DNA from 4 places in the Kitasatospora sp. NPDC085464 genome. Region 1 is predicted to be linked to each of the others. Evidence: riboswitches for the same ligand, from Rfam matches in the RefSeq annotation. Region 1 holds a riboswitch; each other region holds the start of a gene.

Region 1 (4,510 bases):
CCGTGAGCGGCCCCCCGCTTAATGTTGATCTTCGAATGCCGGGAGTCGCACCGCCGTGACCCTCCGTCAGGTGACCTCCGGGCTGTGAGACATCTCACGCGCCGCGACTGCAACGCCGCACCCCGTCCGGCACGTCCAGGCAATGAGCCGCGCCCGCACGGGGGTTGGGTGTGGAATGTCCGGATTGTAGGCAAACCGCCCGAACCCGATGCGGCGGACACACCGGGTTCGCACAGCGGCCGCGCGAAACCCGTACGGCAGCCGACTGCAGGCCGGACGGGCAGATGTCCTACGATCTCCGGCATGAGCACCGCAGCCATTCCGGGCGCGCCACTGCCCGTCCGCACTCCAGGCTCCCGTGCGCGGGGGCGCCATCGTCGTCCCGAGCGCCCCGAGATTCCGACCGGCGCGCCGGCCCTGGTGCTCGCCGTGCCCACGGCCGCCGGGCCCGAGTCCCGCTCGGTCGTCGAGGAGCTGCTCTCCATCGTCCGCAGCGAGCAGAACGGCGTCCAGGCCGCGGTCGGCTACCTCCCCGGCGACTCCGCCGAGGGTGAGGGCGGCGAGGACCGCACCGTCGCCGAACTCCTGGCCACGGCCGCCGAGGCCGGCCTGCCGATGCCCGTCCTGGTGCCGCTGGTGCCCGGTCCGCACGGTTTCCTGCCCGAACTCCACGCGCTCGCCGCCGAGTACGGCGCGCCCGTCACCGACGCGCTCGGCCCGCACCCGCTGCTCGCCGAGGCCGTCCACGTACGACTCTCCGAGGCCGGGCTGGCCCGCGCCGACCGCGCCCGGCTCTTCGCCATCGCGACCGCCGCGGACGGCGTGGTCCTGACCACCGTCGGCGGCGAGGACGCCGCCGCCGCGGCCGGCATCACCGGCGTGCTGCTGGCCGCCCGCCTGGCCGTGCCGGTCGTGGCCGCCGCGCTCGACGTGCCCGGCTCGGTGGCCGCGGCCGTCGACCACCTCAAGGAGACCGGCTCCCAGCGCCCGGCGCTGGCCCCGCTGGTGATCGGGCCGGAGGCCGACTCCGAGCTGCTCGCCGCGGCCGCCGAGGAGACCGGCTGCCCGTCGGCGGCGCCGCTGGGCGCGTACCCGACCGTCGGCCAGCTGATCGCCTCGACCTACCTGGCCGCGCTGCCCGCACCGTCCGCGGAGGACCTGGCGCGGGCCGAGGCGGAGGCGGCGGCCGCCGCCGAGGCCGAGGGGGTCATGGAGGGCACCCGTGGCGCCCACGCGGCCGCCGAGGGGCCTGCCGGACAGTAGCGGACACCGCGCGCCCGTCGGCGCGCACACGGGGCCCGGAACGGCTTGCGTTCCGGGCCCTTCGCTTTGCCCGCTTTCCCGCTCTTGCGGCGTACGGGAGTTACCGGAGTTAAGCGAACAATGAATGGAATGTCCGTTCTGCTGCTGTTTGCCGGGGAATGGCGAGCGCACTCCGGGGCGCTCGAATCACGTCCGCTCCACCGGTTCGACCGGTGCGCCTTTTCGCGCTTCGACACACCGTCACGCCATTCCTGAGGCAAAGACAGTTGTGGGCATCCGCAATCGCATTGCCGAGAAACGATCATTTACGATCATGATTAGCCGCCAATTTGGCGCTTCCCACTAATCCGTGATGCGCGTCACAGCTATTTGCAGTTTGAACTTAAGTCTGCTTAACGTGCTCCCCGTTCGTGACCACACGGACCCAGTTCATCCGCGACGCCGAGTCCTGCCGTCGGATGTCCTGGCAGCGCGAAAACGCACCACGGCAGGAGCGGGGGACCCACAGGTAAGTCGCCCCGGACCGCTCCCAGGAACGGTTCAGGGCTAGGGGTGAAGCCGCGCTCACGCGCGGCCGGGCAACTCCGGCCCGAATCCGACAGCTCACCTCGCAGGCGTGGGAGAGGACCGCGTCTTCATGCTGCCCACCAACGGCACCCGTCTGTCCAGCCGCACCCGCCGCGTGATCGCCGCCATCGGCGTCGCGGGCGTCGGCCTCACCGTCCCGTGCCTCGTCTCCGGCACCGCCTCCGCCGCCTCCGTCGCGACCTGGGACAAGGTCGCCCAGTGCGAGAGCAGCGGCAACTGGAGCATCAACACCGGCAACGGCTTCTACGGCGGCCTCCAGTTCACCCAGAGCACCTGGTCCGCCTTCGGCGGCACCGCCTTCGCCTCGCGCGCCGACCTGGCCACCAAGGACCAGCAGATCGCCGTCGCGGAGAAGGTCCTCGCCTCGCAGGGCCCCGGCGCCTGGCCCGTCTGCTCCGTCAAGGCCGGCCTGACCAAGGGCGGCGCCCCCGCCGCCGTCGACACCTCGGCCGCTGCCGCCCCGGCCGCCCCGGCCGCCAAGCCCGCCGCCCAGACCCAGACCCCGGCCCCGGCGGCCAAGCCCGCCAAGCCGGCCGCGCCCGCCCAGGACGCCGCCGACTCCGCCGCCGACACCTGGGCCCAGAAGCACCAGCAGGCCGCCCAGAGCGACGACTACACCGTGGTCGAGGGCGACTGGCTGTCCTCGATCGCGGACAAGCACAACGTCCAGGGCGGCTGGGAGCGGCTGTACGAGCTCAACCGCAGCACCCTGGCCGACGGCCCGAACACCATCTACCCGGGCCAGCACCTGACCTTCGGTGACCACGGCCAGACCCAGCAGTCCGCCTCCTCGGACAAGTCCGGCTCGGACTTCACCTGGTTCAACCGCTCGCAGAAGTCCGGTCAGTCCGCGAACGGCGGTTCCGTGAACGCCAAGCCGGTCGCCCAGACCCAGACCCCGGCCGCCCAGGCCCCGGCGCAGGCCCCGGCGCAGGCCCCGGCCGCCAGCGGCAGCATGGCCGCCGCGGTCGCCTTCGCCGAGTCCAAGGTCGGCCAGGCGTACGTCTACGGCGGCACCGGCAACGGCGGCTGGGACTGCTCCGGCCTGACCCAGGCCGCCCTGCGCGCCGCGGGCATCTCCGTCCCGCGCGTCGCCGCCGACCAGGCCGCCGCCAGCACCCACGTCTCGCTGGACAGCCTGCAGCCGGGCGACCTGCTGTTCTGGTCCAACAACGGCAAGGACTCGGGCGTCTACCACGTCGCGATCTACGTCGGTGGCGGCAAGTACGTCGAGGCCGCCAACCCGAGCGCGGGTGTGCGCGAGCAGACCGTCGCCAACTGGGCCCCGGACTTCGCCGGCCGGGTCTGAGCACGGCGAGACGGCTGACGGCAGACAGCTTTCAATATCTGTCAGCTGTCATCCGTCGTCCGCAGACCGCGGGCCGTGGCCGTCGGCCGCCAACCGAACACTGATCACCCGCCACCCCCGGGGAAGAGTCTGGTCGCTCCTCCCCGGGGGTCGCGGCGTATCCCCGTGGTGGAACCGGACCCGAACGGGCATGCTGCTGCTCTGCACCCGAGGAGGAGTCACATGGCCCAGGTCACCGTCACGCTCGACGCGAACCTCGCGATCGACGCGATGATGCTCTCCGGAACCAAGAATCCGCAGGACGCCGTCGAACTGGTCCTGCGCGACTACCTGGCCCGCGGCCGCCGCACCGAGGCCCGCACCGGCGACCCGGCCGACGGCAACCGCCTCGCCCAGGACCGCACCACCGACACCGAGCACGGCTGAGCGCAGCCGAGATCTGCCGAGCGGGGCCGAGCAGGGCCGAGCACAGGCACGCCGAAGGGCCCCGGAGAGCAACTGCCCTCCGGGGCCATTCCCTCGGCCCTGCGGCCGGCGCTCAGCGCGCGCAGGCCCCGGTGGACCCGCGCATCACCAGCTCCGGCTGGAACATGAACTCGCCGCGCTGGACGGCGTTCCCGCCGACCTCCTCCAGCAGCGCGTCCACCGCCGCCGTGGCCATCGCCTCGACCGGCTGGCGGATCGTGGTCAACGGCGGCTCGGTGAAGGCGATCAGCGGCGAGTCGTCGAACCCGACCACCGACACGTCCTGCGGCACCGACAGGCCGCGCTGCCGCACCGCCCGGATCGCCCCGAGCGCCATCATGTCGCTCCCGCAGACGATCGCCGTGCAGCCCTTGTCGAGCAGCGCGCCGGCCGCCGCGTGTCCGCCCTCCACGCTGAACAGCGTGTGGTGGACGAGGTTCTCGGCCTCCTCCTGGGTGCGCCCGAGCACCTCCCGCATCGCCGCCGTGAAGCCTTCTATCTTGCGCAGCACGGGCACGTACCGGCGCTGCCCGACGGCCAGCCCGATCCGCTCGTGGCCGAGTTCGGCCAGGTGCTGGACGGCCATCCACATCGCGGCCCGGTCGTCCGGCGAGATGAACGGCGCGTCGATCTTCTCGCTGAAGCCGTTGATCAGCACGAACGGCACCCCGCGCCCGGCCAGTCGCGCGTAGCGGTCGTGGTCGGCCGTGGTGTCGGCGTGCAGTCCGGAGACGAAGACGATGCCCGCCACGCCCCGGTCGACCAGCATCTCCACCAGTTCGTCCTCGGTGGATCCGCCCGGTGTCTGGGTGCACAGCACCGGCGTGAAGCCGTGCCGGCTGAGCACCTGCTCGATCACCTGCGCCAGTGCCGGGAAGATCGGAT
Region 2 (4,510 bases), on a different contig from region 1:
CGGCGGGGCACCGGTCAGGCTTGCGCTACCGGGAGCGCTCGGCCCTCGTGACCTCGCGGTCTCAGCCCTCGTGCTTGAAGCGCGGGAAGGCGCCGCGGCCGGCGTACTCGGCGGCGTCGTCGAGGATCTCCTCGATGCGCAGCAGCTGGTTGTACTTGGCGACGCGCTCGGAGCGGGCCGGGGCACCGGTCTTGATCTGGCCGCAGTTGGTGGCGACGGCCAGGTCGGCGATGGTGACGTCCTCGGTCTCGCCGGAGCGGTGCGACATCATGCAGCGGTACCCGTTGCGCTGGGCCAGCTCGACGGCGTCCAGGGTCTCGGTCAGCGAGCCGATCTGGTTCACCTTCACCAGCAGCGCGTTGGCGGTGCCGGTCTCGATGCCCTTGCCCAGGCGGGCCGGGTTGGTGACGAACAGGTCGTCGCCGACCAGCTGGACCTTGTCGCCCAGCTTGACGGTCATGGCCTTCCAGCCGTCCCAGTCCGACTCGTCCAGCGGGTCCTCGATGGAGACCAGCGGGTAGGCGGCGACCAGCTCGGCGTAGTACTCGATGAGCTCGGCGGCCGAGAGGGCCTTGCCCTCGAACTGGTAGGCGCCGTCCTGGTAGAACTCGGAGGCGGCGACGTCCAGGGCCAGCGCGACGTCACGGCCGGGCACGTAGCCGGCCTTCTGGATGGCCTCGGTGATCAGGTCCAGGGCCTCGCGGTTGCTGTCCAGGTTCGGCGCGAAGCCGCCCTCGTCGCCCAGGCCGGTGGACAGCCCGCGCTCCTTCAGCACGCCCTTGAGGGTGTGGTAGACCTCGACGCCCCAGCGGACGGCCTCGGAGAAGGACTCCGCGCCGATCGGGGCGATCATGAACTCCTGGATGTCGACGTTGGAGTCCGCGTGCGAGCCGCCGTTGAGGATGTTCATCATCGGGACCGGCAGGACGTGCGCGTTCGGGCCGCCCAGGTAGCGGAACAGCGGCAGGTCGCTGGCCTCGGAGGCGGCGTGCGCGACGGCCAGCGAGACGCCCAGGATGGCGTTGGCGCCGAGCGAGGACTTGTCCGGGGTGGCGTCCAGGTCCAGCATGGCCTGGTCGATCAGGCGCTGCTCGGTGGCGTCGTAGCCGACCAGCTCCGGGCCGATCTGCTCGATGACGGCGAGGACGGCCTTCTCCACGCCCTTGCCGAAGTAGCGGTTCTTGTCGCCGTCGCGCAGCTCCAGGGCCTCGAAGGCACCGGTGGAGGCACCCGACGGGACAGCGGCACGACCCGTGCTGCCGTCGTCGAGGCCGACCTCGACCTCGACCGTGGGGTTGCCGCGGGAGTCGAGGATCTCACGGGCTACGACGACATCGATGGACGGCACGAGGCATCTCCTTGCGGAAGCAGGGTCCCGCTGACGGTGGCGCTGTCGGCGGGACGATTGCGGAGTCGTTACGGACCAGAGCCTAACCGCCCGGGCTCTCCAGGCCACGTCGGCCTCGGTCCCGTCTCAGCGTGTGGCCCCGCTACCCACCGGTAGTTCACCTGCTTGTCCCAGCTTGTCCCACCGGATCGGGCGAATGCGGACGAAGGGGGCCGGCCGGACCGACCCCCCGTCACGCGTGTCGCCGGTGCCACCAGGGACACGCCGGCTCAGCCGAGGTGCAGCACCTGGCCGGGCAGGATCAGGTCCGGGTCGCCGCCGACGGTGGAGCGGTTCTGCTCGTACAGCGCGTGCCAGCCGCCGGACACGCCCTGGGTGGCGGCGATGGTCGACAGCGTGTCACCGGCGTGGACGGTGTAGTCGTGGCCGGTCTGCGCGACCGGGGCCGGCTGCGCGGGGCGCGGGGCCGCGTGCTTGGGAACGTACTGCTGCGCCGACTGGTCGACGGGCTTCTCGGCCTGCACGGGGGCGGCGTGCTTCGGGGCCTGCTTCTGTACGGGCTTCGCGGCCGGCTTCTCGGCGGGCTTCTGGACCGGCTTCTCGGCCGGCTTCTGGGCCTGCCGCTTGGGCGTCTGCTGCTGAGGGGCCGACTGCGGCTTGGAGTCCGAGGAGGTGTCGACGGACGCCGGGGCACCGCCCTTGGTCAGGCCGGCCTTGACGGAGCAGACCGGCCAGGCGCCGGGGCCCTGCGAGGCGAGCACCTTCTCGGCGATCGAGATCTGCTGCGCCTTGCTGGCCTGGTTGGCCTGCGCCGCGTACGAGGTGCCGCCGTACGCCTTCCAGGTGCTGGAGGTGAACTGCAGGCCGCCGTAGTAGCCGTTGCCGGTGTTGATGCTCCAGTTGCCGCCGCTCTCGCACTGGGCGACGGCGTCCCAGGTGGAGACCGGGGCGGCGGAGGCGCCGGTCGCGGTGAGGAGCGGCATCGCGAGTCCGACGCCGGCCACACCGGCGACGGCGATGGCCTTCTCGGTCTGGGTGCGACGACGGTGACGGCCGGTTCCAACGAACAGCATGAAGAGGTCCCTCTCCGCACGCCTGCGAGGTGAGCTGTCGGGTTCGGACCGGGAGGTGGCCCGGCCGCCGTACGCGGAAACGATTCCGCTCGGGCGGCTTCACCCCAAGCCGTGGGGACGGCAACAAACCTGGTTCCCCCGCCCCTGCCCAGGGTTCTGGTCGGTTTCCCGTGACGCGGCGGGCAGGATTCGGCGTTCCGCGCACGAGGTCCGCAGCTGCGAACTCCAGGGAGAGTAGACAGATCTTCAGACCGATCACAAGCTCATATCCCGGATATCACACAGAAATTACGGCACGTGTCCGATCGCCTACCAACGGCGCCACTATGTCGGCATTGATGGGGTTTCACACCCCACCGGGAGCACGCCGGGCGACGTTCCGTCAGCGCGCCGCCCGGCGTTCCGCCACCTCGCGTCAGTTCGCCGGGGGCGCGGAAGGAGCGTGCGGCGGCGTATGCGGGGAGCGGCTCTCCGGAGTGAATTCGACCGGGAGTTCCCGCAGGCCACGCATGATCAGACCGCCCCGCCAGCGCAGATTCTCCGGGCTTTCCGCGAGCTGCAGATCGGGCAGCCGGGAAAGCAGCGTGGCCAGTGCGGCACGCCCCTCCGAACGGGCCAGCGGAGCACCGATGCAGTAGTGGATGCCGTGCCCGAACCCCAGGTGCGGATTGTCCGTCCGGGCCAGGTCCAGGGTGTTCTCGTCCGCGAACCGGGCCGGATCGCGGTCCGCGGCGGCCAGCACCACCAGCACCGGATCGCCGACCGGGATGTCCACCCCGCCGATGGTCACCGGACGCGTCGCGAACCGCCAGGTCGCCAGCTCCACCGGCCCGTCGTAGCGCAGGAGTTCCTCGATGCCCGTCTCCAGCAGCGCGCTCTCCCCGCGCGCCACCGACTCCTGCAGCAACCGGCGCTGGCCCGGGTTGCGCAGCAGCGCGTACGTCCCGTTGCCGATCAGGTTCACGGTCGTCTCGAAACCCGCGAAGAGGAGGATGAAGGCCATCGCCGCGGCCTCGTTCTCGGTCAGGTGCTCACCGTGGTCGCTCGCGCGGATCAGGCCCGAGATCAGGTCGTCCCCGAGGTCCGCCCGCTTGCGGTGGATCAGCTCCAGCAGGTACGCCCGCATCCGCTTCACCGCCCGCCCCACGCCGCCGCGTTGGCCGCCGCCGTGCCGGATCATCATCCCGGCCCAGTCGCGGAAGTCGTCCTGGTCCTCGGCCGGCACGCCCAGCATGTCGCAGATCGCGTAGATGGGGAGCGGGAAGGCGAACTCGTGGATCAGGTCCGCCGAGCCGCGCTGCGCGAAGCCGTCGATCAGCCGATCGGTGAGCTGCTGCACCCGCGGCTCGAACTCGGCCACCCGGCGCGGGGTGAACGCCTTCGACACCAGGCGGCGCAGCCGGGTGTGGTCCGGCGGGTCGATGTTCAGCAGGTGCGTCATCAGGTCCGCCTGCCGCTCCCCCGGAATGCCCACCCGGCCGGTGCGGTGCGCCTGCTCGCTGTGGTGCGCCGGGTTCTTCGACAGCCGGGCGTCCGCGAGCGCCTGCCGGGCGTCCGCGTACCTGGTCACCAGCCAGGCCTCGACACCGCTCGGCAGCTTGGTGCGGTGCACCGGGGCGTGCTCGCGCAGCCAGGCGTAGGCGGGGTACGGATCGGCGGCGAACTCCCAGGTGAACAGCTGCGGAGCGGCGGCGTCGGGCTGCGGCGCGGCGGCCTCGGGCTGCGGCGCGGCGGCGTCCGACTGCGGGGCGGCGGCGTCCGACGGGGTGGCGGCGTCCGACTGCGGGGCGGCGGGCCGGACGGGACCTGCGGGCGGGGTGGCGTCGGACGGGGTGGCTGCGGGCCGGGCGGGGTCGGGCTGAGCTGGCATGGGTCGACCGTATCCGCTGGGTGCGCTCCCCCCTCCGCCGACGGCTCGCGACCCCCGTGACAACGGCGTACGACGGGCGCGCCAACACTCCGTGGACGACCCGTGGACGGTCCGTGGACAGCTCTTGGACAGCTCTTGGCCGGACGGCGGGCGTGAGCCTGGTCACCTGAGGGGTAATCCCTGTTGCGGAGGGTCAGGTCGTGCCTACGATCCTCCGCA
Region 3 (4,510 bases), on a different contig from region 1:
GGGCCCTGCGCGCTTGCCACACCCGGACAGCAACATTAGGTTAGGCTCACCTAACCAACTGGAGGTCCGTCCATGAGCCTGCCCACCGGCGACACCGAGGTCCCCGAGCCCACCACCGCCGAACGGATCCTGAGCCTGCTCGGCACGACCTCCTCGCTCGCCGTCCGTGCACTGGGCGAGCACCACGACCTGGACACCCCGGTCTCCGTCCACGGCTCCCGCCTGCGACTGCGCGCCCCACTGGACGCCCCGCTCACCGCGGCCGCCGCCCGGGCCACCGACGGCCTCGCCGTCGTCCTCGACGTCACCGACGTCTCCCCCGTCGCCGTCCGCGACCGCGTCCGCGCCCGCCTCACCCTGGCCGGCCGGCTCCGGCTGGCCCACCTCGCCGACGACGGCCTCAGCGTCCACCTGCGCGTGGACGTCGCCCACGCCGTCCTCGCCACCCCGTACGGCACCGGCGCGGTCACCGCCGCCGACCTCGCCCACGCCACCCCCGACCCGATGGCCCGCCACGAGGCCGCGATGCTCACCCACTTCGCCGACGACCACGCCGACGCGCTCGACGTCCTCACCCGCCTGCTCGACCCGGTGCTGCTCGCCCGGAACCCGGACGTCCGCCCGCTCGCCCTGGACCGCCACGGCCTGGTGCTGCGCCTGGACCACCCCGACGGCCACCGCGACGTCCGCCTGGTCTTCCCCGAACCGGCCCGCGACGTCGAGGACTTCGGCCACCGGATGCACGACCTGCTGACCGCCGCCCGGTACGGCCAGCCCGCCCACCGCGGCTGACTCCCGATCCCCTTCAGCGCGTCCAGCAGGCAGACCGTGCGAACGGATTGACCCACCGTCCGGTCGAACCGACCACCCCGGAGCGAGCCCCGTGCTGTACCGGCCCCGGAAATGGCAGCGGCCGGCCCGGCTCGCGAGGGAGGTGTGTCCCGCGAGCCGGGCCGGCCTGGGCGTGTCCCGCGCCCATGTCCACTGTGCGGCGATCACCCGGTCGAGCGGTCACCCGACATGACCATCCCGGAGGATCGATTCGCTCCGCAGCAGCGGTGGTTCCTGAAACCCCGGAAGGGTCAGAGCGCGACGCCGTGCGCGCGCAGGTAGGTGACCGGGTTGATGTCCGAGCCGTACTCCGGGGTGGTGCGGATCTCGAAGTGCAGGTGCGGGCCGGTCACGTTGCCGGTGGCGCCGGAGAGGCCGAGCTGCTGGCCGACGGTGACGGTCTGACCGATCTTCACGCCGATCGACGAGAGGTGCGCGTACTGCGCGTACTTGCCGTCGGCGAGCTTGATCTCGACCTCGTTGCCGTAGGCGCCGCCGTTGCCGGCCTTGACCACGACACCGTTGGCGACGGCGCGCAGCGGGGTACCGGTGGAGCAGACGAAGTCCTGGCCGGTGTGGTGGCCGGAGGCCCACATCGAGCCGGCGACACCGTAGGCCTCGCCCAGGACCGGGTTGGCCAGCGGCGCGACGTAGCCGGCGGTGGCGGCGACCGGAGCGGCGGTCACGGCCGGGGCCGGAGCGGCGGTCTGAACCTGGGTCTGCACCGGGGCGGCCGGCTTCGCGGCCTCGGTCTTGGCCTGGACCTTGACCTGCGGCTTGGCCGGCGTGGCGGGCTTGGCCGGAGCGGCCGGCTTCGCCGGGGCGGCGTCGGCGGACGGCGCGACGGCGTGGCCGGCGATGGTGAGCTGCTGGCCCGGGAAGATCAGGTTCGGGTTGGCGCCGACGACCGAGCGGTTCTGCTCGTACAGCGCGTGCCAGCCGCCCTCGACGTTCTTGACGTCGGCGATCTTGGACAGGGTGTCACCGCTGACGACGCGGTAGCTCTCGTGCGCGGCGGCCGGAGCGGCCTGCGCGGCCGGCTTGGCGTCGGCGGCGGGGGCGGCGGCAGCGGCAGCGGCGGGGGCGGCCTGCGCGACCGGGGCGGCCGGGGCGGTGTGGGCCTGGGCGCTGATCGCGGTCACGAGCGGGAGGGCGAAGGAGGCGCCGGTGACGGCGGTGGCGATGCCGATGCGGGCGGCGCGGGGCAGGGCGATACGACGAGCCTGAGCAGGCATGGAAGTTTCCTCTCCGACGCCTGCGAGGTGAGCTGTCGGGTTCGGGCTGGAGTTGCCCGGCCGCATGCGCGGCTTCACCCCAAGCCGGCCCTGGACGCCCGCGCCCTGAGGCGCGAACTCCGGTCCGGCGACTTACCTGTGGGTCCCCCGCTCCTGCCGTACAGAGTTCAGTTCGAACCACCCGGGCAGCGGCAGGACTCGGCGTTCCACCCGGTGGATCCGTCCGGGCTGGCCGGGCGGTCGCTGAACTAAAACCCATCCGTTCGGGTGAAGCAATGTCGATCTCTTGAATCCGCAACGACCCCCGGGGATCCGGTCACCCTCCGAATGATCCGCGGCACGGTGTGTACACAATCCATTCACCCCGTGCCACTGATCCACGACCCTGCGCCGACGACGACGGCGCTGCGCAGTCGTCCGCTCACGCACCGCCAGCCTCCAACACACCCACCGGTGAGCCTTGTCACGTACGCCCCACGGGGCCAGGATCGGGCCGTGGCCACCTCCGAAGCAGGCACCCTGCGCCTGGGCACCGCGCAGGGTCGCTGGGTACTCCTGGCAACGGTGCTCGGATCCAGCATGGCGATGCTCGACGGCACCGTGGTGAACGTCGCCCTGCCCCGCATCGGCGCCGACCTGGGCGCCTCCCTGGCGTCCCTGCAATGGACGCTGAACGCCTATCTGCTCACCCTGGCGGGCCTGATCCTGCTCGGCGGCGCGCTCGGCGACCGGTACGGCAGACGCCGGGTCTTCCTGATCGGCGTGGTCTGGTTCGCCGTCGCCTCCGCGGCGTGCGCCGCCGCGCCGAACATCCAGGTGCTGATCGCCGCCCGCGCCGTCCAGGGCATCGGCGGGGCGCTGCTCACGCCCGGCTCGCTCGCCATGCTCCAGGCCGTCTTCCACCCTGACGACCGCTCGGCGGCGGTCGGCCTGTGGTCCGGCCTCGGCGGGGTGTCGGCCGCGGTCGGCCCCTTCCTCGGCGGCTGGCTGGTGGACGGCCCCGGCTGGCGCTGGATCTTCCTGCTGAACCTGCCGCTCGCGGCCGCCGTCATCGCGGTCACCACCCGGTCCGTACCGGAGAGCCGGGACGAGAGCGCCACCGGCCGCTTCGACGTACTGGGCGCGGTGCTCGCCGCGCTCGCGCTCGGCGCGATCACCTACGCGCTGACCGCGGCCGGCGAAGGCGTGTCCCCCGCGGTCTGGGTCAGCGGCGTGATCGGCGTGGTGCTCGGCGTCGCCTTCGTCACCGTCGAGCGCCGCGCGCCCGAACCGATGCTGCCGCTCGGCCTCTTCTCCTCCCGGCTGTTCACCGCCGTGAACCTGGTGACCCTCTGCGTGTACGCCGCCTTCAGCGGCGTGTTCTTCCTGCTGGTGGTGCAGCTGCAGATCGTCGCCGGGTTCTCACCGCTGGTCTCGGGCTTCGCGCTGGTGCCGATCACCATCCTGATGCTGCTGCTGTCGGCGCGCGCCGGCCGGCTTGGCAAGCGGATCGGCCCGCGGATCCCGCTCACCGTCGGCCCCCTGATCTGCGCCGCCGGGGTGCTGCTGATGCTCCGCATCGGCTCCGACTCGTCGTACTGGACGGACGTGCTGCCCGCCGTCACGGTGATGGGCTGCGGGATGACCCTGCTGGTGGCGCCGCTGACGGCGACGGTGCTGGCCGCCGTCGAGGTCCGGCACGCGGGCATCGCCAGCGGGGTCAACAACGCCGCCGCCCGCGCGGCCGGCCTGCTCGCGGTGGCCGCCCTGCCGGCCTTGGCCGGGCTGAGCGGCAACGCCTACCAGGTGCCCTCCGAGGTCGACTCCGCCTTCCACACGGCGATGCTGATCTGCGCGGGCCTGCTGGCCACCGGCGGGCTGATCGCCTTCGCCACCATCCGGGGCAACGTGCTGGCGCCCGAGGAGAAGCCGGTCGCCGAGCCGAACTGCGACTGGCCCTGCGGCACCACCACCCCGCCCTTCGACCCGGGCCACGTCCACACGCGCGAGGGCCCCGCCACCGGTCCGGCGGCGGGGCCCACGCCCGAGAGCTGACGCGACGTCACCTCACCGGGACGTCACGGGACATCGACCTCAGAGGATGTCACCCGGCGCGTACTTGGCGGCCTCCGGGTAGGCGGCCGCGACGGCCTCCACCAGGCGGACCACCTCGGCGACCTGGGCGCCGGCCGCACCGGTGAAGGAGAGCTTGTCGGCCAGCAGCGCGTCCAGCGCGGCGCGGTCCAGCGGGATCCGCTCGTCGGCGGACAGGCGGTCCAGCAGCTCGTTCTCCCGGGCGCCCGCGCGCATCGCCAGTGCCGAGGCGACGGCGTGCTCCTTGATGACCTCGTGCCCGGTCTCCCGGCCGACGCCCGCGCGCACCGCGCCCATCAGCACCTTGGTGGTGGCGAGGAACGGCAGGTAGCGGTCCAGCTCGGTCTCGATCACGGCGGGGAAGGCGCCGA
Region 4 (4,510 bases), on a different contig from region 1:
CTGGGCGGGCTGGCGATGCTGGCCCAGCGCACCCAGGCGGAGGTCACCTGTGTGTTCGACGGCCAGGACCTGGACGTTCCGGTGATCATGGCGCCGCCGCGCGGGGTCCGGGTGCGGTTCAGCCGGACCGGGGAGACCGCGGACGAGCTGATCCGCCGTCTGGTGCGGGCCGAGCCGCAGGGCCGTCCGGTGGTGGTGGTCTCCGCCGACCGGGAGGTCGCGGAGGGCGTGCGGAAGGCGGGCGCGCGCCCGGTGGCGTCGGTGCTGCTGCTGAACCGGCTGGCGCGGCCCTGAGCGTCGGCCCGCTAGGATGACACCTGGTCAGCGCCGCGTCCACGACCGTGTGCGGGTGCGGTGAAGCCGGTGTGGTGAACGGGGTTCACGCCTTCGGGGGAGTGGCAAAGCGGATAGATCCGCACTAGGGTCTGGCGTCAAACCTATTTTCCGGTTCCTCATCCGATCGGGTGAGTCCGTTGGAAGAAGGAGCCGGTCCCTTGGCCTCCCACCGCCGTCCCAAGCAGCCGAGCCGCGCGCGGATCTCCGTGCTCACCGCTGCCGCTGCGACCGCGGTCGCCCTCTCCGCCCAGGTGGCCGCGCACGCCGCGCCGCAGCCGAACAAAACGGACGTCAAGGCGCAGATCGACCAGCTCCAGGAGGAGCAGGAGCAGGCGGCCGAGAAGTACAACGGCGCCAAGGAGCGGGCCGACCAGCTGCGCAAGCAGGCCGACCAGCTGCAGGACCAGGTGGCCCGCGGCCAGGAGCAGATGACCCAGCTGCAGGGCGGCCTGGCCGAGGTGGCCGGCGACCAGTACCGCAGCGGCGGCATCGACCCGTCCGTCCAGCTGATGCTCTCCTCCGACCCGTCGGGCTACCTGGAGAAGGCCTCGACGGTCCAGCAGGCCAGCACCACCCAGGCCGAGGCGCTCAAGTCGCTGCTGGACGAGCAGCGCCGGCTGGACCAGGAGAAGGCCGAGGCGGCCGCCGTGCTGGCCTCGCTGGACAGCACCACCAAGGACCTGAACCAGGCCAAGGCGGACGTCAACACCAAGCTGCAGGCCGCCCAGGACCTGCTGAACTCGCTCAGCGCCGCCGAGCGCACCGCGCTGAAGGCCCAGCAGGCGCAGGACGACCGGGCCTCGCGCGGCAGCGACCGGGTCGACCTGAGCAACCTGCCGCCGGCCAGCGGGTACGCCGCGGTGGCCGTCGCCAAGGCGATGAGCAAGCAGGGCTCGCCGTACGTGTGGGGCGCCACCGGTCCGAGCACCTTCGACTGCTCCGGCCTGATGCTCTGGGCGTACGGCCAGGCCGGCGTCTCGCTGCCGCGCACCTCGCAGGAGCAGGGCCACTACGGCACCGCGGTGCCCGGACTGGCCGCGGCCCAGCCCGGCGACCTGGTCATCTACGGCGGTGACATGCACCACGTCGGGATGTACATCGGCAACGGCATGGTGGTCCACGCGCCGCACACCGGTGACGTGGTGAAGGTGATGAAGGCCGACGCGATGCCGATCAACACCATCCGCCGGGTCTGACGGCCCGACACCCTCCGGGGGCCCCGTGCGGGCCCCTGTGATCCGCGCCACCTCCGACGGGGTGGCGTTCGGGTTTTCGACCGTTTCGCGAGCGGCGGGTGAGGCCTGATCAGCCTTGCGTACGGTCGTGATCACCATCGGTCATTTTCACAAAAGAACTTGGGCAATCTTCCGTCTTTTTTCTGACAAGGATTTGAACCGATCACGGTTCAGTTACTAGGGTCGTGCTTCGAACCACCGCACTGTCGATCACCCAGCCAGGGTGGCGGCGGTGGTTACCGCCGAGTTCGCGAGGCAGCGGGGCAGGTCGAAGCGACTGCCCGACAGGGGAGCCCAGTGGTCGGGGGCGCTGCGGAGCGGAGCCGGGGAACCACGTTCCTCCGGGGTGAATCGGCGCCAGGTCGGCCGCTGGAACGGCCGTGAGGCGTCGTAGGGCATGCTTCCGGCCCGAACCCGTCAGCTCACCCGGTAGGCGGACGTAGGAAGAAGGAGCCCGCCTTCGTGGCGTCCCATCGTCGTCCCAAGCCAGCAAGTCGCGCCCGGGTCTCGATCCTGACCGGTGTCGCCGCCGCTGCCGTCGCCCTCTCCGCGCAGTCCGGCGCCCACGCCGACCCGCAGCCGACCAAGGACCAGGTCAAGGAGCAGGTCGACCAGCTCAACGAGCAGGCCGAGGTGGCGACCGAGCAGTACAACGCCGCCCAGGAGAAGCAGCAGACCCTGGAGAAGCAGGTCTCCGGCCTGCAGGACCAGGTGGCCCGTCAGCAGGCCCAGGTGACCGAGCTGCAGGGCGGACTCGCCGAGATCGCCGGGGAGCAGTACCGCAACGGCGGCATATCCCCGACCGTCCAGCTGATGTTCTCGTCCAGCCCGGACAACTTCCTCAACCAGGCCGGTGCGCTGAACCAGGCCGGTGACACCCAGAAGAACCAGCTGAAGCAGCTCCAGGAGCAGCAGCGCAAGCTCGACCAGGACCGCACCGAGGCCCAGGGCAAGCTCGCCGAGCTGGAGTCGACCACCCAGCAGCTGAAGGCCTCCAAGGACGAGGTCCAGGCCAAGCTGAAGGCCGCCCAGGACCTGCTCAACACCCTGACCGAGCAGGAGCGCCAGGCGCTGCGCGCGGCCGAGGAGAAGGCCGCCGCCGACGCCAAGGCCCAGGCCGACGCCGCCGCGAAGGCGCAGCAGAACGCCGACCGCGCCTCGCGCGACAACAGCCGCACCGACCTCTCCACGCCGTCGTCCACGCCGGCCGGCAAGCTCCCGGCCCCGGGCAGCTCGCGCGGTGCCGCCGCGCTCTCCGCCGCCGCCTCCAAGGTCGGCAGCCCGTACGTGTGGGGCGCCACCGGCCCGAGCTCCTTCGACTGCTCCGGCCTGATGGTCTGGGCGTTCAACCAGGTCGGCGTGTCGCTGCCGCGCACCTCGCAGGAGCAGGCCCACGCCGGCACCCGGATCGGCACCGACCTGTCCCAGGCCCAGCCCGGCGACCTGCTGATCTTCTACGGGGACGCCCACCACGTCGGCATCTACGCCGGCAACGGCCAGGTGCTGCACGCCCCCAAGCCGGGTGCGTCGGTCCGCTACGAGGCCGTCACCAACATGCCGCTGAGCGGCATCGTGCGGGTCTGACCCCGTTCGGCTCCTCGCAGGCCCGGTCTTCCACCGCGGAAGGCCGGGCCTGCGGCGTTGGCGGCTGCTCGGGCTGATGTCCGATTGGGGGTCAAATATTCGGGTCCGTAGGGGTTTGGACTCGCTTGCCCGGACTCGCTAACGTCTGCCACCGGACTCCCGCTCGACGGCCGCCCGCCACGGGCGGCCGCGGGGCCGCGCCGCAGGATTGGAGCCGCTGCCGTGCTTGTGCACCGCCGTTCCCAACTGCTCGCCCGTGCACTGGTGCTGACGGCGGCCGCCACCACCGCGCTGGGCGTGGCGACCGGCGGCGGCGCCCACGCCGCCCCCGGCAGCCCGGACCCGGCCGACCGCAAGGACGTCCAGGCGCAGGTCGAGCAGCTCTACGACGAGGCCGAGCAGGCGTCCGAGCAGTACAACGCCGCGCAGGAGGCCCAGCGCCGGCTCCAGGGGGAGACCACGATCCTGCAGGGCGAGATCGCCGTCGCCCAGGACCAGCTCAACGAGCTGCGCGGCGACCTGGCGACCGTCGCCGGGGCCGAGTACCGCGGCGGCGGGATGACCCAGACCGCCCAGCTGATGCTGTCCCCCGACCCGGAGGGCTACCTCGCCCGCGCCCGCACCATGGGCCAGGCGTCGCAGCGGCAGCAGGAGACGCTGCACGAGCTGGTCACCCGCCAGCGGTGGCTCGACCAGCGGCGGACGGAGGCCACCGGAAAGCTCGCCGAGCTCGACCAGGCCCGCCGCTCGCTCGCCGACGGCAAGCAGCAGATCCAGCAGCGGCTGGCCAGGGCGCAGAAGCTGCTCAACGGCCTCGACGCCGCCGAACGGGCCAGGATGACCGCCCAGGACGCCCGGGACGCCGAGCAGCGCGCCACCCGCGGCACCGACCGGCTGGACCTCGGCACCGCCCCGCCCGCCTCCGAGCGCGGGGCGGCCGCGCTGGCCGCCGCGGTGCGCATGATCGGCTCGCCGTACGTCTACGGAGCCACCGGGCCCCGCGCGTTCGACTGCTCCGGTCTGATGTACTACAGCTGGCGGCAGGCCGGAGTGACCCTGCCGCGAACCTCGCAGGCCCAGGCGTACGCCGGCCGGCGGATCGACCTTTCCGAGGCGCGACCGGGAGACCTGGTGATCTTCTACCGGGACATGCACCACGTCGGCATGTACGCCGGCGGCGGCGTGATCGTGCACGCCCCCTACCCGGGCGCCAAGGTCCGCTACGAGAGCGTCAACGCCATGCCGGTCTCGGGGGTGGTCCGGCTCTGAGCGCGTCCCCTTCCCACCCCGCCGGACCCGATCCGGCGCACGTACCCCGCCGCGCGCTGTCCCGGCGGGGTGCGCTGCTGCTCGCG

What was found. A riboswitch is a leader RNA that binds a small molecule or an ion and turns the genes downstream of it on or off. The one in region 1 is predicted to bind cyclic di-AMP.
Region 2: another riboswitch for cyclic di-AMP. It lies ahead of ACIGG8_RS36410 (transglycosylase family protein); the one in region 1 lies ahead of ACIGG8_RS39780 (transglycosylase family protein).
Region 3: another riboswitch for cyclic di-AMP. It lies ahead of ACIGG8_RS06710 (peptidoglycan DD-metalloendopeptidase family protein); the one in region 1 lies ahead of ACIGG8_RS39780 (transglycosylase family protein).
Region 4: another riboswitch for cyclic di-AMP. It lies ahead of ACIGG8_RS13085 (NlpC/P60 family protein); the one in region 1 lies ahead of ACIGG8_RS39780 (transglycosylase family protein).

Annotation. Positions count from the first base shown of each region.
Region 1 covers NZ_JBITTM010000075.1:17,557-22,066, reverse strand. The annotation lists gene ACIGG8_RS39785 (hypothetical protein) at 304-1,263, shown strand; cyclic di-AMP (ydaO/yuaA leader) riboswitch at 1,734-1,893, shown strand; gene ACIGG8_RS39780 (transglycosylase family protein) at 1,880-3,160, shown strand; gene ACIGG8_RS39775 (hypothetical protein) at 3,383-3,586, shown strand; gene ACIGG8_RS39770 (LacI family DNA-binding transcriptional regulator) at 3,699-4,510, opposite strand, start outside.
Region 2 covers NZ_JBITTM010000058.1:44,209-48,718, reverse strand. The annotation lists gene eno (phosphopyruvate hydratase) at 62-1,348, opposite strand; gene ACIGG8_RS36410 (transglycosylase family protein) at 1,618-2,421, opposite strand; cyclic di-AMP (ydaO/yuaA leader) riboswitch at 2,427-2,593, opposite strand; gene ACIGG8_RS36405 (cytochrome P450) at 2,837-4,291, opposite strand.
Region 3 covers NZ_JBITTM010000005.1:211,868-216,377, forward strand. The annotation lists gene ACIGG8_RS06705 (DUF2470 domain-containing protein) at 73-792, shown strand; gene ACIGG8_RS06710 (peptidoglycan DD-metalloendopeptidase family protein) at 1,083-2,066, opposite strand; cyclic di-AMP (ydaO/yuaA leader) riboswitch at 2,069-2,249, opposite strand; gene ACIGG8_RS06715 (MFS transporter) at 2,562-4,100, shown strand; gene purB (adenylosuccinate lyase) at 4,140-4,510, opposite strand, start outside.
Region 4 covers NZ_JBITTM010000012.1:117,168-121,677, reverse strand. The annotation lists gene ACIGG8_RS13095 (NYN domain-containing protein) at 1-294, shown strand, start outside; gene ACIGG8_RS13090 (NlpC/P60 family protein) at 495-1,532, shown strand; cyclic di-AMP (ydaO/yuaA leader) riboswitch at 1,870-2,023, shown strand; gene ACIGG8_RS13085 (NlpC/P60 family protein) at 2,034-3,155, shown strand; gene ACIGG8_RS13080 (NlpC/P60 family protein) at 3,378-4,424, shown strand.